DNA from 3 places in the Pantoea sp. X-Soil-TKNS-1279 genome. Region 3 is predicted to be linked to each of the others. Evidence: predicted binding sites of a transcription regulator. Region 3 holds the regulator's gene; each other region holds the start of a gene.
What was found. Region 3 encodes PurR, which represses purine synthesis genes. Its sites were predicted from a motif close to CANGCAAACGTTTGCNTG; they were not measured.

Region 1 (10,708 bases), 1.5 Mb from region 3:
AAAGCCTTCGCGCTGCGGCAGATGATCGGCGACGGTGCTTTCATTGAGGTCGAGCGCATCCATATCGACGCGGAAGCCCATCACCGGGCCAGGGCGACCGGTTGCCAGGGTGGCAACAATGCCACAGAAGCCGCCGGAGAAATGGCTGAGCCACTGCGGCAGCGCCCCCTGCTCCAGGGCGCGCGCTTCCTGTGCCGCCAGTACTGCGGCTGAAGGCAACCCCATACGCGCATCGGCATCCACCACTTCACGGCCCAGTTGCAGTTGATAACCAAGACGATGCAGCTCCTCGGCAACCAGGGTGGCGGTACGAAATTCCAGCCAGCCCGACTCAGCAAACTGATGCAGGTCGCGTCGCCAGCTTTGCATTTGTGGTACCAGGGCGCTGACGCGGTCGGAAAGGGTTTTCATCGGCATATCCTTTATGTTGGTTTTTTATGCATTGTCCCGAATCTACACAATGGTATTGGCGCGCATAAGATGCGAATATCTTGTGCCTGATAAACAACGGTTATCACCGAGTAACTATGCCTGCTAACTTAAAATTGCATCAGCTCCGCGCCTTTGTTGATGTGGCCCGCCAGGGCAGCATCCGCTCTGCCAGCCGTCTGTCAGGCGTATCGCAGCCTGCGCTGACTAAGTCGATCCAGGAACTGGAATTGGTACTCGGCGCGCGTTTATTTGAACGACGCCATCAGGGCGTTACCCTGACCGATATTGGTGATAACTTTTTTCGGCATGCCAGCCTGGTGCTGGAAGAACTGCGCGTCGCGCAGGAAGATATTCAGCAGCGACTGGGGCTGGCGGGCGGCAGGGTGAATATTGGCGTCGGCGGCAGCATCGCGCGTACCGTGATGCCGCAGGTGATCAATCATTTTCACCGCGAATATCCGCTGGTAAAGGTGCGTATCGTCGAAGGCCAACTGGTGGCGATGGTACATGAGCTGCGCCAGGGGGAGCTGGATTTCACCATCAACACTTACGACCAAAGCCATCTCGATCAGGAATTGACCTACGAACGACTGATGGAGCGAGATTATCAGGTGGTGGTGCGTAAAGGCCATCCGATGGCTCATGCACGCTCGCTGGCGGAGTTGCAGCATTGTGACTGGACCATGCCGACGCCGCAGGGCAGCTATTATCGGCTGCTGCACGATATGTTTGGCGAGCGCGGCATGGCACCGAAAATCGTCGTCACCTGCGAAACCTTTATGGCCTGTACCAGCCTGGTGGCAAAGACCGATTTCGTCAGCATTATCTCGCGAGATGTGATTGAAGACCCAACCCACGGCGGCCTGCTGGTGGCGCTGGAGCTGGATGATCCGTTACCCAAGGCAAACTTTTATCTGATTCAGCGTAAGGACACGGCGTTGACGCCGATGAGCGCCTATATGGCGCAGCTGTTCCGGCGCTATTGTCAACAAAGGTAAGAGTGCGGCCCGGCTCGCGTCCTGTTTGGCTGGCAGCCACTACACTTGGCATCGGGCGTTCACTCTGGAGAACCGACCATGCAAATTACCCCTTATTTGTTTTATGACGGCCGCTGCGAAGAGGCCATCGCATTCTACCTTGAGGCGACTGACGGCGAGTTGCTGTTTAAAATGACCTTTGGCGATATGCCGGAGACGGAATCCACAGAAGGTTGTCCTTCCGGGATGACCTTTCCGCCGGAACATATCATGCACGCGCACCTGCGCATCGGGCAGGGTGAAATTATGTTGAGTGACGGGAATCGTGAGGCGCATTACAACGGCTTTGCAGTGAGTCTCTCCACGCCGGATGAAGTGCAGGGCAAGCGATGGTTTGATGCGTTGTCTGCCGGCGGGCAGGTGACAAAAAGCTGGGAGCCGACGTTCTGGGCGAATGGTTTTGGCATGTTCACCGATAAGTTCGGTGTGCCGTGGATGGTGAATGCTTATAAACCAAGAATTTAGTCACCGATTTTACCCCGTAGCGGCGCGATTAATCGCGCCGCTACGGATGAAGGTGGCGTTAGCTAAGTTAGAAGTTATAACCCACAACCAGGTAGTAACCCCAGCCGGTTGATTTCACTTCAAACGGACCATTGCCGAAGTTCAGCTCCTGGCCATCAGCCCACTGTCCACCGTTGTGGAAATAACGCGCCACGGTAGAAACATGCCAGTGGTCGTAGTTCAGCGACAGAATGTGGCTGGATGCAATCGAGTTGCTGGTACGTGATGGACCGGTTTCGTCACGCAGATCGGAACCCCAGTCGAAGTTGGTGAAGCCGATATAGCTCAGCTTACCGCCCCACAGGTCGGTAATCGGAACAAAGTATTTCACCTTGAAGCGATAGCCATCCCAGCTGTTTTCGTTGGCGGCACCGTAGTTCTGCCACTGGTATTTCGCGTACACGTTCAGCGACAGGCCCACATCGGAATGGGTGTCGATATCGGTGCCCAGACCCATATACCAGGTGTTCTGGCGCTGCGACGCGTTGCGGCCCATGTCGTAGATGTAGTTGTTGGCGAAGTACCACTCTTTAAACGGACCAAACGCCAGGCTGGTGCCGGTCAGCTTATCGATGGAGAAACGCGGCTCAATTTCCATGAACAGCGGCGAACCGTGGTCGAAAATACCGTTAGCGTTGCTGTTGCCCAGACCGAAGAAGTTGGTCAGGTCGGCGTAGCCGTAGAAATCAAACCAGTCCTTTTTGGCAAAGGCTTCGTATTCCAGATACACGTCGTTGTTAAACTGTGGTCCGAAACGGGTGTGATAACTGCCCACCACGTTGACGCTCTGATGCCACCAGTCGGAAAGGTATTGCGGGTTGCTGTCTGCTGCTTGGGTCGCGCCGGTCCAGCTGCTGGCCAGTAAGGCCCCTGCTATCAATGCTTTATATTTCATTATCGTTAACCACATGCTCGTGATCGTCGCAAAAATGCGCGATCGGTGTCAGTCGATCCCAGGGGTGGGCGGTGAATTGTTTTAAGCCGGTCTGAGCTGCCGGTTTTTAAAGCTCGCGTAGGGTGCCTGTATCAGTCCGATAGAAAATAGATTTTGATCACGTTTGTCAAAAAGTGTTGCAATTCCATTCACCAAAAATGTGAGTTATGTCACATAAGTGTCATGGGCCGAACGGAACCCCGCAACCGTTTACGTTGTCGCGACGCGTTGCAAAATGCTTATGGGGGAATCGGATGTAGCGGCGCGATTTATCGCGCATGTTTTGCGTGGAGGGGCACAGCACAAAAAAACAGCGCGATAAATCGCGCCGTTACGGATGAGGGACAGCTATTAAGGGAGGGTAACTCGCACCTGCAAACCGCAAATCTGACCCTGCGGATTGAGGCAGTTCGACAGTGCCACCTGCATACGGTGTTTTTGCGCCACGCTGCGAACAATCGACAGCCCAAGGCCGCTACCCTGGGCCTGCACATCAGGCGAGCGAGTGAAGCGGTCAAACGCGCGTTCGATAAAGCCTTCCGGCATACCCGGCCCGTTATCAACAATATCCACCACGGTGTGATTGCCGACGCGATGCAGCAGCACATCCACCAGGCTGCCTTCGGGGGTGTGCAGCATGGCATTACCGATCAGGTTGTCAAACAGGCTGCGTAAATCGGAACGACTGGCCTGGATGCGGTAGTGGGCAGTGCCGTTAAAACCGATATCAATTCCACGCTTATCGGCCACCACCATCAGCTGCTCGATACTCTCCTTCAGCAGGTCTTCCAGCTCAATATTTTCTACCGTGGCGACCACCGACTGATCTTCCTGGCGCGAGATGTTCAGCAGCTGTGTCACCAGATGGCGGGTACGGGTCACGCCCGCTTCCAGTTGATCAAACTGACGGCTGGCCTCGCCCGGTTGAATATGCTGGCGTAGGTTCTCCAGCTGCAACGTCACGGCGGTTACCGGCGTACGCAGTTCGTGGGCGGCATCTTCGAGGAACTGGCGCTGTGACGACCAGGCAGCACGCAGTTTATCCAGCAGCGAGTTATAGGCGGCAACCAGCGGCAGGATCTCGTCCGGTAAGCCATCCGGGGGGACGCTGTCGGGATGCAACATCTCCTGGGCGGCAATCTGGCGCGAGGCCACGCGTAAGTCGCGCGTGATGGCGCGCACCACCAGCCAGATCACCAGCAGCGAGAGCGGCATCATTAAAATCAACGGGATAATGGCTGACAGTGCGCGCTTCACCATTACGCTTTTCATATAGCCGATGTTGTAGAGCACCTGAATGGCAGCGATTTCACTGCCGGGTTCACCGGGGCGATTGAAGACACGCCAGTCGCAGTCTTCACAATCTCCGATCTTAACGTCACTCCAGCCTTTTTTACTCTGCAATGGCGCATTCAACTCCGGCCAGGAACTGGCGCGCAGCTGCTGATTGTCATCCCACAATTGCACCACATAGGCGCTTTTGAGTTTATCGGCGTTGAGCATCAGCGGCATCAGGGCAGGAATGCGTTTGCTGCTGGCCCAGGCATCGGCGATTTTTGCCAGCTGATCGTCCTTCATAGTGCCGATCATGTCGCCGTAGCAGCTGTAAAAATAGGAGGTGACACCACCGATCATCGCCAGATGTATCAGCAACAGGGTGGTCAGCAATTTATTACGCAGGGAACGCATAAACGTGAAGGGTTTCATATTGCAGGGACTCGCCACCCCAGGCCGCGCACGTTGCGAATCACTTCGTTATCCAGCTTGCGGCGCATGCCATGAATTAAGACATCAACCGCATTGCTGGTGACTTCTTCGCCCCAGCCGTAGATGCGGTTTTCCAGTTGTTCGCGTGAAAGAATGGCGCCCGGACGCTCCAGCAGCGCATAAAGCAGGGCGTATTCACGCGCGGTAAGTTGCTCACGCTGCCCTTTATACAGTACTTCACGCGTCATCATATCGAGCTGCACGTCGCCGCTGCCTAACAGGGAATCCGCCGCACCGTGACGACGTCGGGTAATCGCTCGCATTCGCGCCAGGACCTCTTGTAAATCAAAGGGTTTTAGCAGGTAATCATCGGCACCGCTGTCGAGTCCCTGAACACGCTGGGCCACGGTATCACGCGCGGTCAGCACCAGCACCGGCGTCATATCGCCACGGGTACGGGCGCGGCGTAGGACATGGATGCCATCTTCCCGCGGTAAGCCCAGGTCGAGTAACACGCAGCTGTAGCCGCCTTCAGTCCAGGCATTGGTGGCAAACACGCCATCCCGTACCCAGTCCACCGACCAGCCAGCGGCCTCCAGCGCCTGCTGCAAGTTCGCGCCAATCATTTCATCATCTTCAACCAGCAGCACACGCATGATGCCCTCCCAAATGTATGAACAAAGTGTAGCGCTGGAAAATTAGCGCAGAATTACACCCGTTTTCCCCTTGCTAATTCTGCGCTAATTTTCCGCTAATTAAGGGATAAATTTAACGCGCTAAAGTGGCTTCACTGGACATCACGTCGTATCAGGAGGAGCCATGAATCAGAGTCAATTTATCCGCAGTTTGCTGGACTGGATAGAAGACAACTTAGGACACGATTTGCATCTGGATGAAGTCGCACGCCGTTCCGGGTATTCCCGCTGGCATCTGCAACGTCTGTTTCGTCAGCACACCGGATTTTCACTGGCTGAGTACATTCGCCAGCGTCGGTTGACCGAATCGGCGTTGACGTTACTGAACAGTGATGAGGCGATCCTGCAAGTGGCGATGAGCTACGGCTTCGACACGCAGCAGGCTTACACCCGCACCTTTAAAAACTACTTCCGCGTCACACCGGGTCAGCTGCGTCGTCAGCGCCGTGTCGAACCAGATCGTCTGTTATTTCCGCTGGCGGTGGCCAGTTGAGTCGCCAACCTGATTTCCCATTGCCATGTGGGCGCGGGAAATCAGGTGCTATTCCGCACCAATCCTTTTAAGCTGCTGTTCTCCCTTACTCTGCCGGTTATGGACAATGGACAACAGCGACAATCTCACCGCCATGATGCTGTTTGCGCGCGTGGTTGAACGGCAAAGTTTTAGCGAAGCAGCCCGCACCCTCGGTGTATCAAAATCCTATGTCAGCCGTGAAATTGCCCGGCTGGAAGTACGCCTCGGCATCAAATTATTGCAGCGTACCACGCGTAAAGTGGCATTGACGGAACTTGGCCAGGCCTATTATCCCTTTTGCATCCGCCTGATGGATGAGATGCATCGCGCTGATGCCTTTGTCCAACAGGTGCATCAACTGCCGACCGGCAACGTGCGTTTGCAGGCACCGGTGACCTTTGGCTGCCAGTGCGTGGTGCCGACGTTAAACCGCTTTATTCGTCGCCATATCCATATCAATGTTGATCTTGAACTGACCGATCGTGTCAGTGAAGACCTTTCGAACCTCGCGGATGTGGCGATCGTCATTCGCGCGCGTGCACCAGAAACCCCTGATTATCGCGAATTGAGCACCATTGACTGGGGCTTGTACGCCGCGCCTGATTATCTGGCCGCGCATCCGGTTATCGATCATCCCGAAAAGCTCACGCGCCACGATTTGTTGTTGTTCCACGGCCCAGCCCACACCGCTGCGCTACCGTTTCGCCGTGATAAGCAGCGGCTGGCGTTGGATGTTCGTAGTCGCTTCCGTGCCAATAACAGCATGGCATTGCTGAATGCGGCGCTGGCAGGCACCGGTATTGCCTATCTACCGGCTTATATGACGCGTGAAGCGTTGGTGCAGGGGGATATCGTGCAGGTGCTGCCGGAGTGGCAAATGGATCGCCTGCACAGTTATCTGCTGCTGAAAACGCAGCCAGAACCCTCCTCGCCAGTGACGTTATTGTGCGATGCGCTGATCACCGCATTGGGTGAGAACTGATTGTTGCATTTTGGCAACAATAGCGCGCTGCGTGGCAAATATCCCGGTCGCTCTGTTATCGACACGATGCCGCTGTTAGCCTGAATGTCAGCTTAAAACAGGGATATCATCATGCAGCAACCTCCAACGGCGTTAGCGCCTGAACAGCAACACTGGCGGCGAAATTTGTTCGTCTGCGTACTCGGTTCCTTCAGCACCATCGTGGCGATGACGCTTCTGCTGCCGTTTTTGCCGTTGTATGTACAGCAACTCGGGGTGCAGGAACCGGCAGCGATTGCACGCTGGTCGGGGGCGGCCTATGGCGCTACCTTCCTCAGCGCTGCGCTGACTGCGCCGCTGTGGGGCAAGCTGGCGGATCGCTATGGTCGCAAACTGATGCTGATCCGCGCCAGCCTGGGGATGGCGATTGCCATGTCATTGATTGGGATGGCAACCGCGCCCTGGCAACTGGTGGCGTTGCGTCTGCTGGCTGGTTTGCTCGGCGGCTACGCATCCGGCTCCACCATTCTGGTGGCGGCACAAACGCCGAAAGAGCAGACCGGCTGGGCGCTGGGTATGCTGTCGTCCGGTATTATGGCGGGTAATGTGGTGGGGCCGTTACTGGGCGGCGTGCTGCCGCCGTTGATCGGCATTCGTCATACCTTTTGGCTGACCGGTGCGGTGATTTTTCTCGCTTTTCTCGCCACCACTTTTTTGCTGAAAGAAGCGCCGCGTCAGGCGAAAAAGGCGGTACAGAGCAGCAGCGCCGATGAGAAAGCGGTGAACCTGCCGGTGGTACGTTTGATGTGGTTATCCGGCATGTTATTGATTTTCGCCAATATGTCGATTGAACCGATTATCACGCTGTATGTCGGGCAGTTTGTCAGCGGCGACCACGCGATTACCGTCACCGCCGGCCTGGTGATGGCAGCCGCTGCACTCGGCAGCATTCTTTCTGCACCACGTCTCGGACGGCTGGCCGACCGTATCGGTCATGGCCGGGTACTGATTTATGGTTTGATTGCATGCGCGTTGCTGCTGATTCCTCAGGCGTTTATTACCGCAGCCTGGCAACTGGTGGTGCTGCGTTTTCTGATGGGGATGGCCTTGGGTGGGCTGATGCCGTGCGTCACGGCGTTGATTCGCCACAATGTGCCGCAAACCCAGGTGGGGAAAATGCTGGGATACTCAACGTCGGCGCAGTATGTCGGTCAGGTGAGCGGCCCGTTGTTTGGCGGCTTTGTCGGCGGGGCTTTCGGCATGCGGCCAGTGTTTCTGGCAACCTGCGTGATTATGGCGTTGTGTGCGGTGTTGAATGCGCGGGTGCTGCGGAAGCATTGATTCGTAACGGCGCGATAAATCGCGCCGTTACGGTTTTGAATGCATAAAACAGGCGGACTGAGTCCGCCTGTTTTATTTACGCTATTTATTGTCCGGCAGTGCGTAGGCAATCACATAATCGCCCAGCTTGGTGCCAAACGAACCGTGACCACCGGCAGCGATGACAACATACTGCTTGCCATCTATTTCGTAGGTCATCGGCGTTGCCTGGCCGCCTGCTGGCAGACGTGCCTGCCACAGCATTTCACCGGTGTTGGTGCTGAAGGCACGCAGGTAGTTATCTGCGGTCGCACCGATGAAGAATACGTTACCGGCTGTGGTGATCGGGCCGCCGAGCATCGGCATACCCATCTTGAACGGCAGCGGAACCGGCGCGCTATCGCGAACCGTACCAATGCGTTTTTTCCACACGGTTTCGTTGGTTTTCAGGTCAACGGCAGAGACATAGCCCCACGCCGGTTGTTTACAAGGCAGACCAAACGGTGACAGGAACGCGTTCAGTTCCACGCCATACGGCACGCCGTACTGAGGCTGGATACCGGTTTCGGTGCCAGAACCCCCTTCCGCGCCTTTCGGCGGCTCGATCGGGTTGCCCGGACCGCGCGGAATCAGTTTGGAGACGAACGGCAGGGCCATCGGGTTAGCGATAGCGATCTGGCGATGCGGATCGACCGCAATGCCGCCCCATTCGAACATTCCGAGGTTACCCGGGAACACCAGCGTACCCTGCTCAGACGGCGGGGTGAACGGACCGTCATAGCGCAGACGCTTGAAGATCACGCGGCACACCAGCTGGTCGTACATGGTCGCGCCCCACATATCCTTATCAGTCAGATTCTGCTTCGGACGGAAGGTCAGTTCTGAATAAGGCTGAGTCGGAGAAACGTGGTCACCTTTCGCTGCGCCCTGCGGAACCGGGGTTTCCGGTGCCGGAACGACTGGCTTACCGGTACGACGATCCAGCACAAAGATGTTACCGGTTTTCGCCGGAGCATAAATCACCGGTACGGTGTTGCCATCTTTGTCAGTGATATCGGCCAGCGTCGGCTGTGACGGCAGGTCCATATCCCACAGATCGTGATGCACGGTCTGATACGACCACACCAGCTTACCGGTGGTGGCGTTCAGCGCCAGTACGCTGCTCGCATAGCGCTCCTGTTCTGGTGTGCGGTTACCGCCCCAGATATCCGGGGTAGACACGCCCATCGGCAGATAAACGATATCCAGTTTCGGATCGTACACCGCCGGCGCCCAGGAGTTCGGCGAGTTCATGGTGAAGGTATGTTCATCATCAGGAATCGCGTTCGGATCTTTCGCGCCCGGATCGAACACCCACAGCAGTTTACCGGTATTGACGTCAAAGCCACGGATGGCACCAGACGGCTCACGGGTTGAGTAGTTATCCGTCACCGCACCGGCAATCACAATGGTGGTATCGGTGATGATCGGTGGTGAAGTCGGCTCATACTGGCCTGGGGTCAGCACCGGCTGTTTGTGTTGCAGATCCAGCTCGCCGTTGTTGCCGAAAGCAGCACAACGCTCACCGGTTTCCGCATCCAGCGCGAACAGACGACCATCGTTTACCGGCAGGTAAATGCGGCGTGAGCACAGCGCAGGCTGGGTGCCAGACGCATCAGCAGCGGCCGGAATTTCGTGGTAAGAAACGCCACGACAGGTTACGTGCTGGAAGGTCGGGTTCGGCTTCAAGCCCGGATCAAATTTCCACTTCTGCTTACCGGTTTTCGCATCCAGTGCAAACAGGATTTGGTGCGGTGAGCAGAGATACAGGGTGTCGCGAATTTTAATCGGGGTCACTTCATCAGTGATTTCACCCGGATCGTTTGGCGTCTTCAGGTCACCCGTCTGGAACTGCCAGGCAACTTGCAGATTTTTCACGTTATCTGCGTTGATCTGCTTCAGCGGTGAGAAGCGGGTGCCTTGCTGGTCACGCGCGTAAGCAGGCCAGTCGCCATCGGCGATGTTGCTCAGCGGTTGTGCCTGCGGGGCATTGGCTTCGGTGGCTGGCAGAGTGCCATTCAGCTCTTGCGGATCGTGGAATACTGCCCACGCCAGCACCAGCGCACTGGCAACCAGGGCGATGCCCATAATACCCAGCGCACCTTTTCCGGCGTTGTTGAGTTTGCGATACACAAACGGCAACACCAGCCAGACGCCAAAAATCACCAGCACGTCAGTACGCGGTGCCAGCGCCCAGAAGTCGAAACCGACTTCCCATACGCCCCACACCAACGTAGCCAGCAGCAGCAAGGCGTACAACACCAATGCTGAACCGCTACGACGCCACAGCAGAATAGCGGTGATTAACATAACCACACCGCCAATTACGTAGTACCAGGAACCTCCAATGGCGGCTAACCACGCGCCGCCAATCAGCATAAACGCCCCTGTCAGCAGTGCGAACAGCACTGTCAGGAAACGAATTACGCCAAAAGATGAGGAATTTTTCCCCATAATGTTGACCTCTTTTTTCGCCATAAGACTAAAGGAAACAACGCGTTGCGCCGAATCCCGATATAAGGTACGAGGTGATGTAAATGTCCACTCCGGAACGCTTCCGTGACG
Region 2 (10,708 bases), 1.3 Mb from region 3:
CGGGCATTTGTCTGATAATAAACACTATTTTATTTTTGGCACGATACTTGCTATAATCTTTGCGTTGCTCATTCTCCTGCTTATGATTGCCCCGCATTGCGGTTGAGCTCATAAAAACTGAATGACGCACCAAACGGTGCCTGCCGTCCACCCAACCGATAATCGCTTGCTTTGCAACGTTATCAAGCATCGGACGTAACGTTGAGTTAGGCACCACCTTATTCCTGCGCGAGGCATTCGGCGTCGCGCTTAACGGCAGGCATCGCGCCTGCCGTTTTCTTATCTGTACTTTCTTCCGCTGTCAGACTCCGCTAGCATTCCTCAGTCAAATTTTAAGGAAATCTGTTGTGAAGAGATGGCGTCTGTTTCCCCGATCGTTGCGTCAACTGGTGTTGATGGCGTTCCTGCTGGTGCTGCTGCCCTTGTTGGTGCTGGCCTGGCAGGCATGGGAAAGCCTTTCGGCGCTGAGTAATCAGGCTGCGGATACCAATCGCAACACCTTTACCGATGTGCGTCGAAGCGAAGCGATGGCACGTACGGCCATCGAACTCGAACGCAGCTATCGGCAATATTGTGTGCTGGGTGACGAGACCCTGGCCCATTTGTACCAGTCGCAGCGGGTGCGCTACGACCAGATGCTGAGTAGCCACGCGGCCAGCCTGCCGGAGTTACCCGCGTTCAAAGTCTTATCCGCGACACTGCCACAGCTGGAAACGCTGCAATGCACTAATGGCAATCCGGCAGCCCCCGCTGCGGCGGCGTTGGAACGTTTCTCCGATACTAATGCGCAGATGGTCCAGGCCACACGCGAAGTGGTCTTTTCCCGTGGTCTGCAATTGCAGCGAGAAATTGCCGATCGCGGTCAGTTTTTTGGCTGGCAGGCACTGATATTGTTTCTGATCAGTCTGGCATTGGTGCTGCTGTTTACCGGGATGATTATTGGTCCGGTCAAGCGCGTCGAACGTATGATCAACCGGCTGGGCGAAGGGAAAGCGCTGGGCGACAGTGTCAGCTTTGGTGGCCCGCGAGAAATCCGCTCCCTCGGCCAACGGATCGTATGGTTAAGCGAACGCCTTAGCTGGCTGGAGACGCAGCGGCATGAGTTTCTACGCCACCTGTCACATGAGCTGAAAACACCGCTTGCCAGCCTGCGTGAGGGTACGGAGCTGCTGGCCGATCAGGTGGCCGGTCCATTGAACAGTGAGCAGCAGGAAGTGGTGGCGATCCTCGATACCAGCAGTCGTCATCTGCAACGCCTGATTGAGCAATTGCTGGACTACAACCGCAAACTGGCGGATGGCCCAATGGCGCTGGAAACGGTGGCGCTGGATAGCATCATCGATACCGTGGTGAAGGCACATTCATTGCCCGCCCATGCCCGGCAGATGAATACCCACGTTGATTTGCAGGTGAACCATTGCCTGGCGGAAACCACCCTGTTGCAACGGGTGATCGATAACCTGTATTCGAACGCCGTGAACTACGGTAGCGAATCCGGTAACATCTGGCTGCACAGCCAACAGAAGGGCGATGAGGTGTGGATTGAGGTGGCAAACACCGGCACACCCATTCCGGCTGAGGAGCAGGCGATGATTTTTGAGCCTTTTTATCAGGGCAGCCAGCAGCGCAAAGGGCCAGTTAAAGGCAGCGGGCTGGGCTTAAGCATTGCTAAAGATTGCCTGCGCAGGATGCAGGGTGATTTGCAATTGGTGACGCGCAAGGATGCGGATGTCTGTTTTCGTATTATTTTGACTACCACCGCCGGGAATGCCTGATCAATGAAATTATCCCTCAGTAACTTACTCGCAGCTGGATTGATGGTCTTTGGCCTGGCGGGCTGCCATGCACCGACCAACAACAGCGCCCTGCGTGAAGATGCAACGCTGCCGGAGCCGCAGGTGCGGCTGCCGGACTATCTGGCAACCGATTGTGGCAACATCTGGCAAATCAATTATCTTGCCGCGATGAATAACCCTTTGTATTGGCAACGGGCGATTGATTGTGCTGAGCGGCTCTCCCCGGCGGAAGCCCGAGCGGAGGCGCGCCGCTGGCCGGTGCAAAGCTGGTCACGCGCCTTTAAGCAGGGCGTATTGCTGGCGAATGGCAACGTGACGCCTCAGGAGCGCCGTGATTATGTGGAGACGCTGGATAGCTATAGCACCGCGTTTCCTGCTGCCGTTCGTCCACTGATTCAATTGTGGCGCAGCAATCAGGCCGCGCAGCTTGAACTGAGCGAGGCGCGAGGCCGCTATACGCGTCTGCAACAGAGCAGCGACGCTGAACTGGATAGCCTGCGTCAGCAGCAACGCACGCTGCGTAAATCGCTGGATGACACGCAACACAAGCTGGAGCGTCTGACTGATATCGAGCGCCAGTTGTCCTCGCGTAAGGCACCCGACAGCAGCGACAGTGCCCACAGCAGCAGTACCAATGAGGAGCAGCCCTAATGAAACAGGCCGCACGATTATTGCTGGTGGATGACGATCCTGGTTTACTCAAGCTGTTGGGAATGCGTTTGAGCAGTGAAGGCTATCAGGTAGCGACTGCGGCCTCCGGCCCGGAGGCGTTACGCCATCTGCAAAAAGAGAAGGTCGATCTGGTAATTAGCGATCTGCGGATGGATGAGATGGATGGTCTGGCGCTGTTTGGCGAAATTCAGAAGCGTCATGCGGGGTTGCCCGTCATCATCCTGACCGCGCATGGCTCGATCCCGGAAGCCGTCTCAGCCACCCAGCAGGGGGTATTCAGTTTCCTCACCAAACCGGTGGATCGTGACGCGCTGTATAAAGCCATTGATGAGGCGCTGGCACAACGCGCCCCGGCCAGCGATGACAGTTGGCGGGAAGCGATCGTGACACGTAACCCGTTGATGTTGCGACTGCTGGAACAGGCACATATGGTGGCGCAATCTGACGTCAGCATTTTGATCAACGGCCAGAGCGGTACGGGTAAAGAGGTGCTGGCGCAGGCGATTCATGCCGCCAGCCCGCGTGCCAGCAAACCCTTTATCGCCATCAACTGCGGGGCATTGCCGGAACAATTGCTGGAATCGGAGCTATTCGGCCACGCCAAAGGCGCATTTACCGGGGCGGTGAGCGCGCGTGAAGGGTTATTTCAGGCGGCGGAAGGCGGTACGCTGTTCCTTGATGAAATTGGTGATATGCCGCAGGCATTGCAGGTTAAGCTGCTGCGGGTGTTGCAGGAACGTAAAGTGCGCCCGCTCGGTAGCAACAATGATGTCAGTATCAATGTGCGGATCATTTCCGCCACCCATCGTGATCTGCCCAAAGCGATGGAAAAGAAGAGTTTCCGCGAAGATCTTTACTATCGCCTCAACGTGGTGAATCTGAAGATCCCGGCGCTGCACGAACGTGCCGAGGATATTCCGCTGCTGGCGAATCATCTGCTGCGCCAGGCTGCCGATCGCCATAAACCTTTTGTGCGCAGTTTCTCGGTGGATGCCATGAAACGCCTGGTGGGTGCAAGCTGGCCGGGCAATGTGCGTCAGTTGGTGAACGTGATCGAGCAATGCGTGGCGTTGAGTACCTCGCCGGTGATTGGCGATGCGCTGGTGGAGCAGGCGCTGGCGGGTGAAAATACGGCACTGCCGACCTTTGTCGAAGCGCGTAACCAGTTTGAGCTGAATTATCTGCGCAAGCTGCTACAAATGACCAAAGGAAATGTGACCAATGCGGCGCGTCTGGCTGGACGCAACCGCACTGAATTCTATAAGCTGCTGTCGCGCCATGAACTGGACGCCAGCGATTTTAAAGAGTAGCTTGCTGCGGCTGCGGCAGAAACACTTATACTATCTGTTACCCGTCCGGCCACGGAGGGAGTGAAAAAAGGATCTGTCATGAAAAAGATCGATGCAATTATCAAACCATTCAAACTCGATGATGTACGTGAGGCGTTAGCCGAAGTTGGCATCACCGGGATGACGGTCAGCGAAGTGAAAGGTTTTGGTCGTCAGAAAGGTCACACCGAGCTGTATCGCGGTGCTGAGTATATGGTCGACTTTCTGCCGAAAGTAAAAATCGAAATGGTGGTGGGCGACGATATCGTTGATACCTGCGTTGAAACCATCATGAAAACCGCGCAGACCGGCAAGATCGGCGACGGTAAAATCTTTGTCTTCGATGTTGCGCGTGTGGTGCGTATCCGTACCGGCGAAGAGGACGAAGAGGCGATCTAAGCCCCTCGAATTGCTGAAAAGCCCGCAATGTTCCGCGTTGCGGGCTTTTTTATTGCAGGATTTACAACACCTTATGCGGGCCAAATACCTCGTAATGAATACGATCCGCATCGATGCCGGCATCCAGCAACTGGCGAGCGACAAACTGCATAAACGCCAGCGGGCCACACAGCCAGAACTGACGGTCTGCCTCGCCCAGAGCGGCAGAAGCGGAGCCTAAATCCATCAATCCCGCCGCATCGTAACGCCCCGTCTCTTCGGCAGCGGGCTGGCGATACCAGATATGGCTGGCAAAATGCGGCAGGCGGCTGCCCAACGCTTTGACTTCTTCAACAAACGCATGTTGTTTGCCATCTTCCGCCGCATGCAGCCAGTTAACTGCCGCCGGATGCGTCTGTGCAGCCAACGTGGCGAGCATTGCCAGCATTGGCGTTTGACCGACACCCGCCGAGATCAGCGTGACGGGTGTGGTCGGTGTCACTTGCAGGAAGAAATCACCCGCCGGTGCCGCGCACTGCACCACATCACCGACTTTTGCCCGATCGTGCAGCCAGCCGGACACCGTGCCCAGATCTTCACGTTTCACCGCAATGCGGTAGCACTGACCATTTGGCTGATGCGTCAAGGAGTACTGGCGGTGTTGCAGATTTCCTGTGCTGTCCGGGCGCAGACTGATCGCCAGATACTGACCTGGCAAGAAATCTGCCACTGCCTCGCCATCGACGGGGGCCAGTTCGAAACTTTTAATCACGCTGCTTTGCTGCTGAATGGCGCGGATGCGGAAATCACGCGCGCCACGCCAGCCGCCGATTTTCGCCTCTGACGTGCGATAAAGGGTTTCTTCACGCTGGATAAACACCTCAGCCAATACCCCATAGGCTTTACCCCAGGCCTGTAAGACTTCCTCGCCGGGGTTCAGCAGTTCCTGAATGGTCGCCAGCAGATTCTCACCCACGATAGCGTACTGCTCCGGCTGAATATTCAGGCTGACGTGCTTCTGGGCGATTTTTTCGACCGCGGGCAACAACACCGCAAGGTTCTCCAGATTGGCGCCGTAAGCACAGATGGCATTGAACAGCGCTTCACGCTGATTACCGCTGCGCTGGTTGTTCATGTTGAACACGTCTTTGAGTTCCGGGTGCTGCGTCAGCATTCGCTGATAGAAATGGCCGGTGAGCTGGGGGCCTAATTGGGCAATGGCGGGCAGGGTCGATTTAACGGTAGCGATGGTTTGCGCGTCGAGCATGGTGAATCCTCATGGCAATTTAAAAGATGTATTTTAAATGCATCTTATGATCCAGGCGCAGGGGTTGTAAATCCCCCTGATCGTTGCGGGATCTTTCGCCTGCTCTGGAATCCGCCTCGCAAACCTGAAATTTTTTCCGCTTCATGCTGAGGAAATATCGTGATTCACAGGGTTGCAAAAATGCGTAAAAAACCCGTTCCAGCGCCTTGCCAATCGTTTGCGTAAAAAGAAAGGATTGCGGCTACCGTCACCTGCCAAAACGGTTTACACTGTTGGCCTTCGCCCCTTAGCGGGGCTTAAACTGCCGTTAAAAAAGTTAGCTGAGTCAGGAGATGCGGATGTTAAAGCGTGATATGAACATTGCCGATTATGATGCCGAGTTGTGGCAGGCGATGGAGCAAGAGAAAGTGCGTCAGGAAGAGCACATTGAACTGATTGCTTCTGAAAACTACACCAGCCCACGCGTTATGCAGGCGCAAGGTTCACAGCTCACCAATAAATACGCGGAAGGGTATCCGGGCAAACGCTACTACGGCGGATGTGAATACGTAGATATCGTTGAACAGCTGGCTATCGATCGCGCCAAAGCGCTGTTTGGCGCAGATTACGCTAACGTACAGCCGCACTCCGGTTCTCAGGCTAACTTTGCGGTGTACACCGCGTTGCTGCAACCGGGCGATACCATTCTGGGTATGAACCTGGCGCACGGTGGTCACCTGACTCACGGTTCTCCGGTTAACCTGTCCGGTAAACTGTATAACGTGGTGCCATACGGCATCGATGAAACCGGTAAAATCGACTACAACGAACTGGCTGAACTGGCGAAAACCCATAAGCCGAAAATGATCGTTGGCGGTTTCTCGGCATACTCTGGTGTGGTTGACTGGGCAAAAATGCGTGAAATCGCTGACAGCGTTGACGCCTGGCTGTTCGTTGACATGGCTCACGTTGCTGGCCTGATCGCTGCTGACGTCTATCCGAACCCGGTTCCGCATGCACACATCGTAACCTCAACCACCCATAAAACCCTGGCGGGTCCGCGTGGCGGCTTGATCCTGGCGAAAAACGGTGACGAAGAGCTGTACAAAAAACTGAACTCCGCGGTGTTCCCGGGTGGTCAGGGTGGCCCGCTGATGCACGTTATCGCTGGTAAAGCGGTTGCGTTCAAAGAAGCGATGGAGCCTGAGTTCAAAACTTACCAGCAGCAAGTAGCCAAAAACGCCAAAGCGATGGTGGAAGTGCTGCTGGAGCGCGGTTACAACATCGTTTCTGGTGGCACCTACAACCACCTGTTCCTGATTGACCTGGTGAGCAAAAACCTGACCGGTAAAGAAGCGGATGCCGCGCTTGGCCGTGCCAACATCACCGTCAACAAAAACAGCGTGCCGAACGATCCGAAAAGCCCGTTTGTGACCTCTGGTATCCGTATCGGTACCCCGGCGGTAACCCGTCGTGGCTTTAAAGAAGCGGAAGTGCGTGAACTGGCAGGCTGGATTGCTGACGTGCTGGACAACATCAACGACGAAGCCACCATCGAACGTACCAAACAGAAAGTGCTGGATATCTGCGCACGTCTGCCGGTTTATGCCTGATAAGGCCTGAGTTCGAACCGATAGAAAGGATGGCGTTAAGCCATCCTTTTTTTATGCCTTGTGAATGACATCCGTGGTCGCGGCGCGATTTATCGCGCAGGTTAACATCACAGAAGACAGCGCGATAAATCTCGCCGCTACAAATGAATACAACTACGCTGGCTTCCATCGACTGTGAACTTTCTTATGCCCCGGATTCAACCGGTGCCAGATGGCAGGCCACGCGCTGCCCCTCCGCTTTGGTCGCCAGCACGGGACGTTCTATGCGACAGCGTTCAGTAACATAAGGACAGCGGGTATGAAAGCGACAGCCCGATGGTGGGGAAAGTGGGCTGGGTAGTTCACCCATCAGGCTAACGTTTTTACCGCGATCGCAGGGATCCATGCTCGGTGCGGCACGCAGCAAGGCCTGGGTGTAAGGATGCAACGGCGTATTGAAAAGCGTTTCCGTATCGGCGACTTCCACCACCTCACCGAGATACATCACCGCCACCCGGTGAGAAATATGCCTGACCAGCCGCAGATCATGGGCGACGAATAACACCGTCAGATTGAGTTTTTGCTGCAAATCCAGCAGCAGGTTAACCACCTGCGCCTGCACCGAAACATCCAGCGCCGACACCAGCTCATCGGCGATCAACACCTGCGGCTCCACAGCCAGCGCGCGGCTGATACCAATGCGTTGACGTTGCCCACCGGAAAATTCATGTGGCAGTTTGTCGATAGCGTCGAGCGGAAGACGAACCAGCGTCATCAATTCACGAATGCGGGCGGGAATCTGCTCTTTGGGACACATGTTGTGTACCGACAGCGCCTCGGTTAGTACCTGTCCGACAGTCATGCGCGGGTTCAGCGAACTGTAGGGATCCTGAAAAATCATCTGCACCTGACGGTTAAAACTACGCCGCGCTTTGCCGCGCAGCGTGGCGATGTCTTTACCATTGAAGTAGATTTTACCTTCATTGGTTTGCAGCAGTCCGACCATTGTTCTTGCCAGCGTTGACTTGCCGCAGCCCGACTCACCCACCACGCCGAGCGTTTCTCCCGGCAGCAGATCCAGCCGGACACCGTTTAGTGCCTGGACAAACTTACGTGGCTTGCCCTGAATTTTTTCGAAGATCGACTGTGCCACCGGAAAGTGCACAATCGCTTCCTCGACGCTGACAATCGGTAGCGCTCGCTGCGCGATCACTTCACTCATTTCCGACCCCTTCCGGCAACCTCAGGTTCGCGTGATGATGACAGGCAACCTGATGATGTGGATTTATCACCTCAGACGCAGGCAGTTGCCTGAGACAAACGTCAGTTTTATAACGACAACGTGGGCTGAAGCTACATCCCGCTGGCAGATCGAGCAGGGAAGGGGGGGTGCCCTCAATCGACAGCAGCGGTTGGCGTTCACCACCATTTTGCGGCACGGAGGCGATCAACCCCTGAGTATATGGATGGCGGGGCTGACGGAAGATCTCCTCTACCGGAGCAGTTTCGACGATCCGTCCCGCGTACATCACCGCCACGCGATCGCATAACTGGGCGACTACGCCAAGGTCGTGGGTGACAAAAATAATCCCCATATCGAGCTGATCGCGCAGATTAAACAACAGGTTGAGGATTTGCTCCTGAATGGTGACATCCAGCGCGGTGGTCGGTTCATCGGCCAGCAGCAGACGTGGATTCCCTGCCAGCGCGATGGCGATCATCACGCGTTGGCGCATCCCACCGGAAAACTGATGCGGGTAATCGTCAAGCCGGAGTTCCGGGGCAGGGATCCCAACCTGCGTCAAAAGCTCAATGGCCCGCTGACGCCGCTGCCTGCGCTTTAAATCGGTGTGCGCGCGCAGGCTTTCCTCAATCTGCCGCCAGACGGTGAGCACCGGGTTCAAGGCAATCATCGGTTCCTGGAAAATCATGGCAATCTCCCCCCCACGAATGTTGCGCAGCTCGGCAGCTTTCATGGTTGAGATTTCACGTCCCTGCCATTTGACGGAGCCGGAAACCTCCGCGCTGCTCGGCATCAGACGCAGCAGCGAACGCAGCGTAACGCTTTTGCCGGAACCGGACTCACCCACTAACCCGAGAATTTCCCCCGGCAGAAGGTTAAAGCTCACCTCCTGAATGGCCCGCAGACTACCGCGAGAAGTATGAATCAGGGTATTGAGTTGATTCACCTCCAGCAAAGGGGATGTTTTACCGGGCATAATTCGCTCTCATGTTTTAACGGCTGCCGGGGCGCAGCCAGTCCGATAGCAGGTCACCAAACAGGCTAAATCCCAGCCCGGTCAGCACGATGGCGATACCGGGGAAGATGGTTATCCACCAGGCGGTGTCCATGAAATTCTTGCCGGAGGCAATCAATACCCCCCATTCGGCTGTCGGTGGCTGCGCACCGAGGCCAAGATAACCGAGGCTGGAGCCGAGCAGAATAGCCAGCGCCATATCCGTCATCCAGTACACCAGCGTGGTGGTGATCACGTTTGGTAGCACATGGCGGAAGATAATCCTTGGCGTGCTGTAGCCCATTACTTTGCCTGCGGCGACGTATTCAAGGCGTTTTTGGATACTGACTTCACCGGCGATAAGTTTGGCGTAAAACACCCAATAAATAATGCCAACGGCGATATACATGCTGTTCAGGCCCGGACCCAGAATCGCGACAATGGCGATCACCAAAACCAGCAGCGGGAAGGTGACCACCGCATCCACGATGCGCTGAAACAGCATTTCGGCAACGCCGCCGAAATAACCCACCAACAGTCCGACCAGGGTGCCAAACAACATCGGAAACAGCGTGGTGAAAAACGCGATTTGCAGGTCGATACGGTACGCGAAGACCACGCGTGAAAAGATATCGCGGCCAAAGTTATCGGTACCAAAAATATGTTGCAGGCTCGGCCCCTTCAGGATCGCGCGGTAATCAAATTTCAGCGGATCGGCGGTGGCAACCAGATGCGGAAAGAACGCCATCAGCAGGCTGAGGGCGAGAATGGCGCAACCCAGCAGCGACGGCCACGGCAGATGCTTTCGCCAATGACGCGTGAGGGAGCGTCGGGCAATCAATTCACTCATCGCGCTCTCCTCGGATCAATCATGACCTGCACGATATCGGTCAGCAGGAAAATCAACGACACCAGCACCGACAGCACGATGACCAGCCCCTGAATCATCGGGTAGTCGCGGCTGAAAATGCTATCAACCATCAGGCGCGCAATGCCGGGCACGGCGAAGACAGTTTCGGTGATCACCGCGCTGCCAATGGTGGTGCCGATATTCAGCGCAAACAGGCTGAGCATCGGGATCAGCGAATTGCGTAACACATGCCGTAGCAACACCACGCGATTGCTAAGACCTTTGGCACGCGCAAAGGTGACATATTCCGCGTCCAGTACCGCGATGATCGAGTTGCGAAGGCTACCAATCAGTACCGAAGTGATGCTGACCGCCAGCGTCATTGCCGGAAGAAACAGATGCCAGAGGCGTTGTCCCCAGCTATCGCCGTAGCCACCGACCGGGAACCAGTGCAACTGGGCGGCGAATACCGTCAGCAGCACCAATCCGATATAAAACGAGGGCATCGACAACGTCACCTGTGACGCGCCGCGAATGGTGATATCGGTGGCGCTGTTGCGTTTGAGGGCAGAGATAAAGGCCAGCGGGATGGCCATCAGCAGCGCAAAC
Region 3 (10,708 bases):
AGGGCAGGCAACCATTCGGGAAGATATATTTGTCGATCCAGGGGTCAACATTCATATCGGTTTTAATTGCCCCAATGGTATGCAGCAGGAAAATACCGTCCGGCTTCAAATTACGATCGGCCACCTCAAAATAGGTCGCGTAATTTTTGGGACCGACATGTTCGAACATGCCGACCGAAACGATACGGTCAACTTGCAGATTCAGGTCGCGATAATCCTGCAACAGAATGGTGACGTCCAGACCGGCACAACGCTCCTGTGCCATCTTCTGTTGCTCTGCCGAAATGGTGACACCATGCACTTTCACGCCATAATTGCGTGCGGCAAACTCTGCCAGTCCACCCCAACCACAACCAATATCAAGCAATGTCATGCCGGGTTTCAGTTGCAGCTTGCGGCAAATCATATCGAGTTTGTCTTGTTGCGATTGTTCCAGCGTCTCGGCATCTTTCCAGTAACCACAGGAGTACTGCATAAAGGGGTCAAGCATCAGAGAAAACAGGTCGTTTCCAAGATCGTAATGCTCTTTACCGACAATCCAGGCGCGTTTTTTCGATTGTAAATTGGTCAGACGCGCGGCTGCGATACGCAACGTGTCTTTAAAATGATGCGGTAATTGTTGATCCAGGTGCTGCTTCAGTACGCGGTGGAAAAACATGTCGAGATTTTCACAGTCCCACCAACCGTCCATATAGCTTTCACCTAAGCCCAATGAACCTTCTTGCAGGACACGTTTAAAAAAATCCGGATGCTTAACCTGAATATCCCAGGGGCGAGTGCCATTAATGGCAATATCAGCCCGTTCCAGTAATTCATGGGCGATACGAAACCAGTGGTTTTCTTCAAGGCTCACTTCTTCTATACACGATGAACTCATAGCTTCTCCATCACCTTTCCGATTTCAACCTGAGAAAAGAATAGTCAATTTCTCCAGGCTTGTGAGAGAACTCACGGAAAATCCGTGCGCCAGATATCCGACGTTTTACAGAGGTATGAATCTGAATAGAAATGTCTGGCACAACACAGGGGAGAATATCGTGCAGACGCCATCCCAGCGACAGAGTCGCTTAAAAGTAATACATTTATGTTATTGATTTGTTACAGAATTGCTGACCCACGCAGTATATGCTTACGTGGGTCAATATTCAACGACTTATCGTTAGGATGCTAACTAAAGTTGTTGCGTCAGTGATTATCTTCGCAGGCTAAGGAGTTGTGAGCAACATCACTTTGTGCGTTTGCCGTACGTTGCCAACCGAAACCGGCCCAGGCGAATGCAACGGTAGCGAGCATCACGAGGCTGGTGCTATGCAGCGCTTGTTGTAATCCAGCGGAAACGACCAGGCTGGCGACAAAACATAATCCGAGTTGTAGCAAATTTTGCAATGAAGCGGCTTTGCCTGTTGCCTGGGGGAAGGGCAGCAGGGCACTGGCGACCACAATCGGATAGATAGCCCCATTTGCCAGCGCCATACCACAGAACGGCAACAGCAATGCCCACAGCGCGGGGGCGGAAAGCTGCGCAACCGCAAACAGGCTAAGAATGCTCAGGCTGTAGATCACCAGTAACCACGGCAGCAGTTGTTTCCCCTGAAAACGATTCAGCAGCGCGCGGCAGCCAAATCCACCGATCAGGAAGGCGATAGTTTGCGGCACATAACTCAGGCCAATATCTGCCGGTGATAAACCGGCATCGGCGAGGATAAAGGGCGAGCCGGTCAACCAGGCAAAAAAGCTGGCGGAACAGGCAGAGTAGATCAATACGTTGCCGCTATAAGTACGCGATACCAGCAGCGTCAGCCAGCCAGGCTGCGGCGCTCGCGTGGTGTCGGCTCGTACGGGATTCGCCAGACGCAGGGTGCCAATAAGCAACACCAGGGTTATCAGTGTCAGCAGCAGAAAGATACTACGCCAGTGAAAATGGCCCATCAGCCAGGCACCGAGTAACGGGGCGAGCGCCGGAGACAAGGCGACCAGCGGCATAATGGTTGCAAAAACTTTGTTGGCCTGATTTTGCGGATAACGATCCACCACCAGCGCCTGCCAGCTAACGGCGGCAGCGCAAACACCCAGCGCCTGCACAAAGCGCAGCGCCAGCATCAAACGGACGTCGCTCACCCACAACATGCCCAGACAACCCAGGGCAAAAATCGCTAATCCCGCCAGCAGAACCGGTTTACGTCCGAAGCGATCTGACAGCGGTCCCCAGAAGACCTGCGCACAGGCAAAACCACCAAGGAACAGACTCAGACTGGCGCTGATGGTACCGGGGGCGGTAGCAAAATCCTGCTGCATGGCACCGAATGCCGGCAGATACATATCCGTAGCAAGAAAGCCCAGCATGCTGAGTAAAGCAAGATAAGGCAGAAATCCTTTTGATGACAACATGGTAATTCTCTTTAGACAGGTAAACGCGGAGGAGTGTAAAAGCGTGCGCCAGGTTTTGTGAAACGCTAATATTTGCGCGGTGCTATCAAAAAATTTGCAGGCAAAAATATGTGGTCTGAATATGCGCTTGAAGTGGTAGATGCGGTGGCCCGCAGCGGTAGTTTTAGTGCGGCAGCACAAGAGTTACATCGGGTGCCTTCTGCCATCAGCTACACGGTACGGCAGCTCGAAACCTGGCTGGCGGTGCCGTTGTTCGAACGTCAGCATCGGGAAGTGGTGCTGACGGCAGCCGGGGAGCATTTTGTCCGGGAAGGGCGTAGTGTTATCAAAAAAATGCTGGCGACGAGGCGGCAGTGCCAGCAGTTGGCAAATGGCTGGCGTGGTCAGCTGAGTATCGCGGTGGATTGCATCGTTAAACCTCATCGCACCCGACAACTGGTGAAGGATTTCTACCGCCACTTTCCCGACATGGAGCTGATTATCAGTTATGAAGTGTTTAATGGTGTATGGGATGCACTGGCCGATGGGCGGGTCGACGTAGCGATTGGGGCCACTCAGGCGATCCCGGTCGGTGGGCGTTTCGCCTTTCAGGATATGGGCGCGTTGAACTGGCGCTGCGTGGTCAGCCCCGATCATCCGTTGGCAAAAAGTACCTTGTTGGATGACGAAACGTTGCGGGCCTGGCCTTCTCTGGTGCTGGAAGACACTTCACGGGCGTTGCCGCGGCGCATGACCTGGACGTTAGATAATCAACGCCGGCTGGTGGTGCCGGAATGGGAAACCGGCGTTGACTGCCTGCTGGCGGGACTCTGCGTAGGGATGGTGCCGGGCCATTTAGCCCGGCCATTGCTGGATAGCGGAGCATTAACCGAGTTACCGTTACCCACGCCGTTCCCGGAGAGCCCATGCTGTGTCAGTTGGTCGGAACTACGGAACTCGCCGGCTCTGGGTTGGTTGCTGAGTTATCTCGGCGATGCCGAAACGCTCAACCATGAATGGTTGAGCGAAACGGAAACTTAGCGGCGGTAGTCGCGGAACGGGCCGTCAGCGACTGAACGGCGTTCAATCAGCGTTGGCTGAACTTCGATGGTCTGCGGCTCTTCACGTTTGCTGGTGATACGATCCAGCAGCATTTCCAACGCTTTTTCGCCTAACTGAGCTTTAGGTTGATGAACAGTGGTCAGCGCCGGCGTGAAATAACGCGCGTTGCGCACGTTGTCATAGCCGATCACTGAGATATCCTGCGGGACCCGCAGACCCATTTCATCCGCAGCACAGATCGCGCCCATCGCCATGATATCGCCACCGCAGAACACAGCAGTCGGGCGTTGCTTCTGATTGAGGATCTGCTGCATCGCCTGATATCCGGATTCCGGTTCAAAATCGCCCTGCACAATCCACTCGGGCCGCACGGTGATGCCTGCCTCATTCAGCGCCTGCATGAAACCGGCATGGCGGCCACCGCCGGTGTTGCGCTCCATTTGTCCGGGGATGGCACCAATGTCACGATGACCGCGTTCAATCAGGTAACGCCCGGCGAGATAGCCACCCTGAAACGCATTGTCCTGCACCGTATCGGTAAAATCGCCACGCGATGCGCCCCAGTCCATCACCACCATCGGGATATTACGGTTCTCTTCCAGCATGGTCAGCAGGTCGTCAGGGTATTCTGAACACATCACCAACAGGCCATCGACACGCTTCTGCGCCATCATCGACAGATATGCGCGCTGTTTTTGCAGGTCGTTATGCGCATTGCCCAGGATTAGCGTGTAGCCGCGATCGAAACAGTGGTTTTCCACCGCCTCGATTATCTCGGCAAAATAGGGGGCTTCACTGGAGGTGGCCAGCAGCCCCAGCGTTTTGGTGTGGTTGACTTTCAGGCTGCGCGCCACGGCGCTGGGCGAGTAATGCAGCTCTTTGATCGCTTCCCATACGGCGTTACGCGTCTCTTCCGCGACAAAACGCGTCTTGTTGATGACATGCGAAACCGTGGTGGTGGAGACACCGGCGCGTTTCGCCACATCTTTAATTGTTGCCATGAAAATGGTACTCCCGGGCTTATCGCAACTAACTGATAAGTATATTGTTAAACGTTTGCGTCTGCTAATGGTTTTGCGCCCCGATTTTCGGGGCGAATGGCGAAGAAAAAGACATTAACACCTGGTCAATAACGCTTTAACTTGCCGCAAACACAGCGTGCGCAAAATCTGTTGCGCAACGAAAGGCGGCGATTCTAGCAAGCTGGCGCGGATAAGACGAGATTTTTGCCGGAGGCTGTGAGAAAATTACGATAACCCTTCATTTATTGTGACTAAGGAGTTGTGATGAGTACAGACCTGAAACTGGCGCTGTTTACCACTGTGGGCGCGCTACTAATGATTATCGTGTTCAGCTTCACCGCGATCCTTCATTAATAAAAAAGCCGGACCTGAAAATCAGGGTCCGGCTTCTTGTTTTATCGGGTATCGGGCGTTTTTTAGCGGATAGTTTTGGGGGTCATCATACGGCGTGCCCCGACGTAGTGTTTCAGCCAGTAATCCTCACCCAATGCACTGATTTGAATATCTTTACCGGTACGAGGCGACTGGATAAATTTGCCATTACCAAGATAAACACCGACATGATCGGCAGTGCCGCGATTATTGATGCGGAAGAACACCAAATCCCCTTTCTCCAGCATATCGCGCTTAATCGGTGCCGCATCACGCAGGTGATACATTTCGTTGGCAGTGCGCGGGAATTTATATTTGACCAGGTCTTTATAGGCGTACCACACCAGACCGCTGCAATCGAAACCGGTATGCGGTGAAGTGCCACCCCATTGGTATGGTTTACCAATCTGCCCCATCAGCTTGTTCATCGCGGTTTCGCGTGCTTTCTGATAGCGCTGACGGTGAGAATTGCTCATCTTGATGGTGGTCAAATCGCGGTCATCGTCCTGCTTCGCGCTTCTCTTCGCCAGACGTTGGTGACCATATTTTTTTGACGGTGATTTCAGCAGGGCTTTCTTGCTGCGGGTTTTATGCAGCGCCGTTTCCATTTTCGGCTGTTTTTTCAGCTTTAGCTTCTGAACACTGGTAGCAAGACGGGATTTTTTGGTGCTGGTTTTTACCGGACGTCGCTTGCGACGCTCATCTTCGCGCGCACTTTTTTTCTCAGCGTTATGCAAACTGGCATTGATGGGCGCATGCGGTGACGCAGAAGCCACATTAAAAAACAGTTGGGCGAAAGCCAGCATAAAAAGCGTAATGAGTAAACGCATAGTCCGGTACAGGTTAAGCAGTCTGAAGAAACAGCCCGCAGCTATGTTAGAAAAATCTGATCAACGATCAGCACCGAGATGATTCTAATCCAGTTTTTTTCTAAAAGGTAAGGCATTTTTCTATTAATGTGTTAGCAGAGTTGATATGGGGCAAAAATGAGCGATTTCAGCTGGTTAACCCAGCAGATATATTGCTAATTATTAATCGGTTCATGCTTAATCACGATATGAAAATGTTATTTATGGCACCGGAACTTAACAAACATGGCGATTGATGTGCCTGAACCGCAAAATCCCGTTTTAGTGCGGGGGTGAAATCGCTACAATAAACAAACACGAAGTGAGGAATTAAGGAAGGCAAAAATGAGTACTGTTGAGAAAATCCAGCGCCAGATCGCAGAAAACCCGATCCTGCTGTACATGAAAGGTTCGCCGAAACTGCCAAGCTGCGGTTTCTCTGCACAAGCGGTACAGGCTCTGTCTGCCTGTGGTGAGCGCTTCGCGTATGTTGATATCCTGCAAAACCCGGATATTCGTGCCGAGTTACCAAAATATGCCAACTGGCCGACCTTCCCACAGTTGTGGGTTGATGGCGAGCTGGTCGGTGGTTGCGACATCATCGTCGAGATGTTCCAGCGTGGTGAACTTCAGCCGCTGATTAAAGAAACTGCTGAGAAGTATAAAGAAGCAGAATAAGCGTTAAGGCCGACAGTCGTCGGCCTTTCTTTTGGTCACTCGGCGGAGTCTTCTTCCGACAGTTCGTCACTGAACGCCAGTGGCCAGCCCCCCAGACGTTTCCAACGGTTCACTAACTCGCAAAACAGGATGGCGGTTTGTTCGGTATCGTACAGGGCGGAATGCGCCTGGGTGCTATCAAAATCCATCCCTGCCGCTTTACAGGCTTTTGCCAGCACCGTCTGACCCAATACCAATCCACTTAATGCCGCAGTGTCGAAAGTGGCAAACGGATGGAATGGATTACGCTTCAGACTCACGCGTTCCGCAGCCGCCATCAGGAAGTTGTGATCAAAGGTGGCATTGTGCGCCACGATAATCGCACGATTACAATGGCTGTCTTTTATCCCTTTGCGCACCATCTTAAAAATGGCATGCAGCGCATCATACTCGCTCACTGCGCCACGCAACGGGTTGCTGGGATCAATCCCGGTAAATGCCAGTGCTTCCGGGTTAAGAATCGCGCCTTCAAAAGGTTCAACGTTGAAATGAAGCGTCTCATCACAATGCAGCCAGCCGTCATCATCCATCTTCAGAGTGGTGGCGGCAATTTCTAACAGGGCATCGGTTTTGGCATTAAAACCGGCAGTTTCGACGTCGATCACCACGGGATAAAAGCCGCGAAAGCGTTGATGGAGAGCGTTTAAGGCGTTCGATTCAGACATCAGGATCTCATAGCAATAAATGGGGCAGCGCGCATTATGGCAAAAATCGCGGGAGGGTGCAGCAGGAGAGGTGGGTCAGCCGGTAAAAGTACAGGCTGACCTGGCAACAGGTTAGTTGCCGATGCCGTGTCCGGCATGTTTGTTTTCGATCAGCTCGATTTTATAACCATCGGGATCTTCAACAAACGCAATAACCGTGGTGCCGCCTTTAACCGGACCGGCTTCACGCGTCACTTTGCCACCGGCATGACGGATTTGGTCACAGGTGGCAGCAACATCATCAACGCCCAGCGCAATATGACCGTAGGCGTTACCAAGGTCATAGCTATCCACGCCCCAGTTGTAAGTCAGTTCAATCACCGCACCTTCGCTCTCTTCGGTGTAACCGACAAACGCCAGCGTGTATTTGTATTCCGTGTTCTCGCTCTTGCGCAGCAGACGCATACCCAGCACTTGGGTATAAAACTCGATTGAACGTTCCAGATCGCCAACGCGTAACATAGTGTGAAGTAAACGCATAACATCCTCTTTTAAAAAGCACAAAAGCTAAGTATAGCGAGTTAACGCTACGAAAAAACAGCGCTGCCGCACATTGGGGCGGCAGCGGGGAGATTTTACAGAGTAGGGTAGTCGGTATAGCCTTCCGCACCACCGCCGTAGAAACTTTCCGGGCGTTGTGGGTTAAGCGGCGCATCGTGTTGCAGGCGCGCAACCAGGTCCGGGTTGGCGATAAAATCACGGCCAAACGCGACGGCATCGATCAGACCACGCTGAATCAGGTCATCTGCTTTCTCAACGCTATAGGCACCGGCACCAATGATCACCCCTGGGAACAGGGCGCGAACTTTCTCGCGGAAAGCATCGCTGTAGGGCTGACCGCCAGCCCAGTCCGGTTCTGACAGATGCAGATACGCCAGCTTGCGTTTACCCAGTTCCGAGATGTACCACAGCGCAGCGGCTTCTTCATCCGGACCGTTTTCCAGGTTCTGGAAGGCACCAATCGGCGAAATGCGGATACCAATACGGTCGGCTGACCAGTTGGCAATAGCCGCATCCACCACTTCCAGCGCGAACCGACCACGCTTCGCAATCGAACCGCCGTATTCATCAGTACGTTGGTTCGAACCAGGAGCGAGGAACTGGTGCATCAAATAACCGTGCGCAGAGTGCAATTCCAGCAGATCAAAATCGGCTTCGCGCGCATTGGCTGCTGCCTGACCAAAATCAGCCACAATCTGCTTAATTTCTGCCACGCTCAGTTCGCGCGGCAGCGAGGTATCTTCACGATAGACGCTGCCATCAGCGTGGCGTAACGACGTACGCGTACCGGCGGCCAGGGCGGAAGGAGCGACGGGTGCCAGACCGTTTGGCTGCACACTATGATGAGAGATGCGGCCGGTGTGCCACAGCTGGACAGCACTGTGCCCCCCTGCGCCATGAATGGCTTCGTTAATTGCTTTCCACGCGGCGATTTGCTGCTGCGTATGCAGCCCCGGCGCACCTGCATAACCTTTCGCCTGGAAAGAAATTTGCGTTGCTTCGGTGATAATCAGACCCGCGCTGGCGCGTTGCTGATAATACTCAGCCATGAGCGGAGTCGGAATGTCGCCTGGCTCAATGCTACGCAGACGCGTCAGCGGGGCCATGAAAACGCGGTTAGGTACGGTAATCGCACCCACTTTCAGTGGGGAGAACAGCTGTTTACTCGCCATGTTGACTCCTGTATTAGACCGGTCGTCTAGGAATTGCGGTTTTTAAAATCAGTGGCTATTCAGCCACTGCTCAATGGTTTCGAGCGCCAGGCTGATGGGACCAGGTTCTCGTGATATTTTGCTTTGCAGGCTGGCACCTAGCCAGAGCAAATAACAACGCTGCGCCAACTGTTGCGGGCTCTGACCATAAGGCAGCGCCTGCTCTGTAGCCACTTCTTGCAGGCAGCGAGCGTAAGCGCCTATTACAGCATTCGCGCCCTGTTGCAGTGCATCGCGCATCGGCTCAGAGAGATCGCACACTTCGGCAGAGAGTTTCACGCCCAGGCAACCCATAATATGGCCCTGCTCGATAAATACGTGTTCAGCGCTACGGAAGTGTTGCAGGAAGCGCTCTCGTGCTGTTGTGCCTGATTGATTCAGCTGGCGCTCAATCATTTGCAAATGGTGGACAAAATAACGCTCCAGCAGGGCGACGCCAAAGGCTTCCTTTGAGCGGAAGTAATGATAAAACGAGCCTTTCGGTACTTCCGCCAGCGTCAGCATCTCGCTGAGGCCCATGCCGGTGAAACCACGTTGCAGACAAACCTGCTCGCCGGTCGCGAGCAGGTGTTCTCGGGTTTCGTTGCGTTGTTGAGTCTTGTTCATGTGTCGCAGAGTAGTAGACCAGTCAGTCTAATGCAATCTTTAACTCAACGTCTGGCACGATCTGATCATGTCCAGCTTGGGTTGATATTCGCCGGTCTGGATGTTGAACATGCCCAGCAGGGTATGGAACAGGTTATCCTGTGATACCGGAGTCTCCGCTGCCTGTTGACGTAAACACCCCTGATTAACGTGATACGCGGCGGCGTAACCGGGTGACATCCACATCAACAATGGGATATGTGTTTGCTGTGAAGGAGCAAACATATAGGGTGCACCGTGCAGATACATGCCGTGTTCACCCAGCGATTCACCATGATCGGAAAGATAAACCATCGCCACGTTGAAACGGTCACTTAACGCTTTCAGTTTGTCGATAGTACGACTCAGCATGTCGTCGGTGTAGAGCAGCGAATTATCATAGGTATTGACCAGGGCCTGATGATCGCAATCCTGAATCTGATTGCTGTCGCAGGTTGGCGTAAAGCGGCGGAATTGGCTGGGATAGCGCTGATAATAAGCCGGACCGTGGCTACCCATTTGATGGAGCACGATGATCCCGTCGTTGTGCAAACTGGCGGTATAGTTATCGAGGTTATGCAGCAACACATCGTCGAGACAAAAACCGTCGTGGCAATATTGTGTCAGATTCCACATTGTCATGTCGGTATGGGGCACACGGTCGCAGGCACCTTTACATCCGCCATCATTTTCGCGCCACAGCACGCTCACCCCGGCATGCGCCAGCACATCGAGTAGGCCTTCCTGATGGTGTGCCAGATTGGCGTCGTATTGTTCGCGCGGCATGTTGGAAAACATGCAAGGTACGGAAACGGCGGTTTCAGTGCCACAAGAAGTAGCTTGCGGATAATAAATAACTTGCTGTTGTTTTAACTGCGGGTTGGTGTCGCGTTGATAACCGCCGAGGGAAAAGTCTTCAGCACGGCCGGTTTCACCCACCACCAGCACGACCAGGGTTTTTTTCTGTTCGGCCGCGATTAACGGGCCTTTGTGTGCATCCTGGCCAATTTTGACCAGTTGCTGGCTACCCTGTAACCAACGTTGATCGACGTAGTGGCCGGTGCCGCTAACGATATTCGCCGGAGTGATCATTTTAACCAGGCCTTTGTTGTTGCGGATCAACGAGGCATAGTCTTTATAAAACAGCACGGCCATCAGCAAAATGATCAGCAGTGCGCCAAGTGCCCCCGCCAAACGTTGCAGCAAACTCCACCACCAACGTTGCCCATTCTGAATACGAATGCTGCTGATAACGGCGACTGGCAGAATGCCCATCAACA

Region 1: a site for PurR is predicted at 3,107-3,124, ahead of AC6I8N_RS02050 (nucleoside-specific channel-forming protein Tsx). Genes of this name have one in related genera too.
Region 2: a site for PurR is predicted at 5,648-5,665, ahead of glyA (serine hydroxymethyltransferase). Genes of this name have one in related genera too.

The regions. Positions count from the first base shown of each region.
Region 1 is NZ_AP035948.1:458,402-469,109, forward strand. It holds gene AC6I8N_RS02035 (amidohydrolase) at 1-411, opposite strand, end outside; gene AC6I8N_RS02040 (LysR family transcriptional regulator) at 528-1,430, shown strand; gene yjdN (VOC family metalloprotein YjdN) at 1,509-1,934, shown strand; gene AC6I8N_RS02050 (nucleoside-specific channel-forming protein Tsx) at 2,002-2,868, opposite strand; gene AC6I8N_RS02055 (sensor histidine kinase) at 3,259-4,614, opposite strand; gene AC6I8N_RS02060 (response regulator) at 4,611-5,270, opposite strand; gene AC6I8N_RS02065 (helix-turn-helix domain-containing protein) at 5,434-5,802, shown strand; gene AC6I8N_RS02070 (LysR family transcriptional regulator) at 5,909-6,805, shown strand; gene AC6I8N_RS02075 (MFS transporter) at 6,917-8,125, shown strand; gene AC6I8N_RS02080 (glucose/quinate/shikimate family membrane-bound PQQ-dependent dehydrogenase) at 8,207-10,597, opposite strand.
Region 2 is NZ_AP035948.1:3,229,675-3,240,382, reverse strand. It holds gene AC6I8N_RS15145 (hypothetical protein) at 1-214, opposite strand, end outside; gene AC6I8N_RS15140 (sensor histidine kinase) at 348-1,775, shown strand; gene qseG (two-component system QseEF-associated lipoprotein QseG) at 1,779-2,447, shown strand; gene glrR (two-component system response regulator GlrR) at 2,447-3,778, shown strand; gene glnB (nitrogen regulatory protein P-II) at 3,857-4,195, shown strand; gene hmpA (NO-inducible flavohemoprotein) at 4,257-5,441, opposite strand; gene glyA (serine hydroxymethyltransferase) at 5,780-7,033, shown strand; gene AC6I8N_RS15110 (ABC transporter ATP-binding protein) at 7,218-8,234, opposite strand; gene AC6I8N_RS15105 (ABC transporter ATP-binding protein) at 8,227-9,231, opposite strand; gene AC6I8N_RS15100 (ABC transporter permease) at 9,248-10,099, opposite strand; gene AC6I8N_RS15095 (ABC transporter permease) at 10,096-10,708, opposite strand, start outside.
Region 3 is NZ_AP035948.1:1,959,008-1,969,715, forward strand. It holds gene cfa (cyclopropane fatty acyl phospholipid synthase) at 1-877, opposite strand, end outside; gene punC (purine nucleoside transporter PunC) at 1,186-2,388, opposite strand; gene punR (DNA-binding transcriptional activator PunR) at 2,497-3,408, shown strand; gene purR (HTH-type transcriptional repressor PurR) at 3,405-4,430, opposite strand; gene cydH (cytochrome bd-I oxidase subunit CydH) at 4,716-4,805, shown strand; gene AC6I8N_RS09330 (C40 family peptidase) at 4,868-5,653, opposite strand; gene AC6I8N_RS09335 (Grx4 family monothiol glutaredoxin) at 6,017-6,349, shown strand; gene rnt (ribonuclease T) at 6,385-7,053, opposite strand; gene gloA (lactoylglutathione lyase) at 7,165-7,572, opposite strand; gene AC6I8N_RS09350 (alkene reductase) at 7,668-8,765, opposite strand; gene AC6I8N_RS09355 (TetR/AcrR family transcriptional regulator) at 8,814-9,410, opposite strand; gene eptA (phosphoethanolamine transferase EptA) at 9,450-10,708, opposite strand, start outside.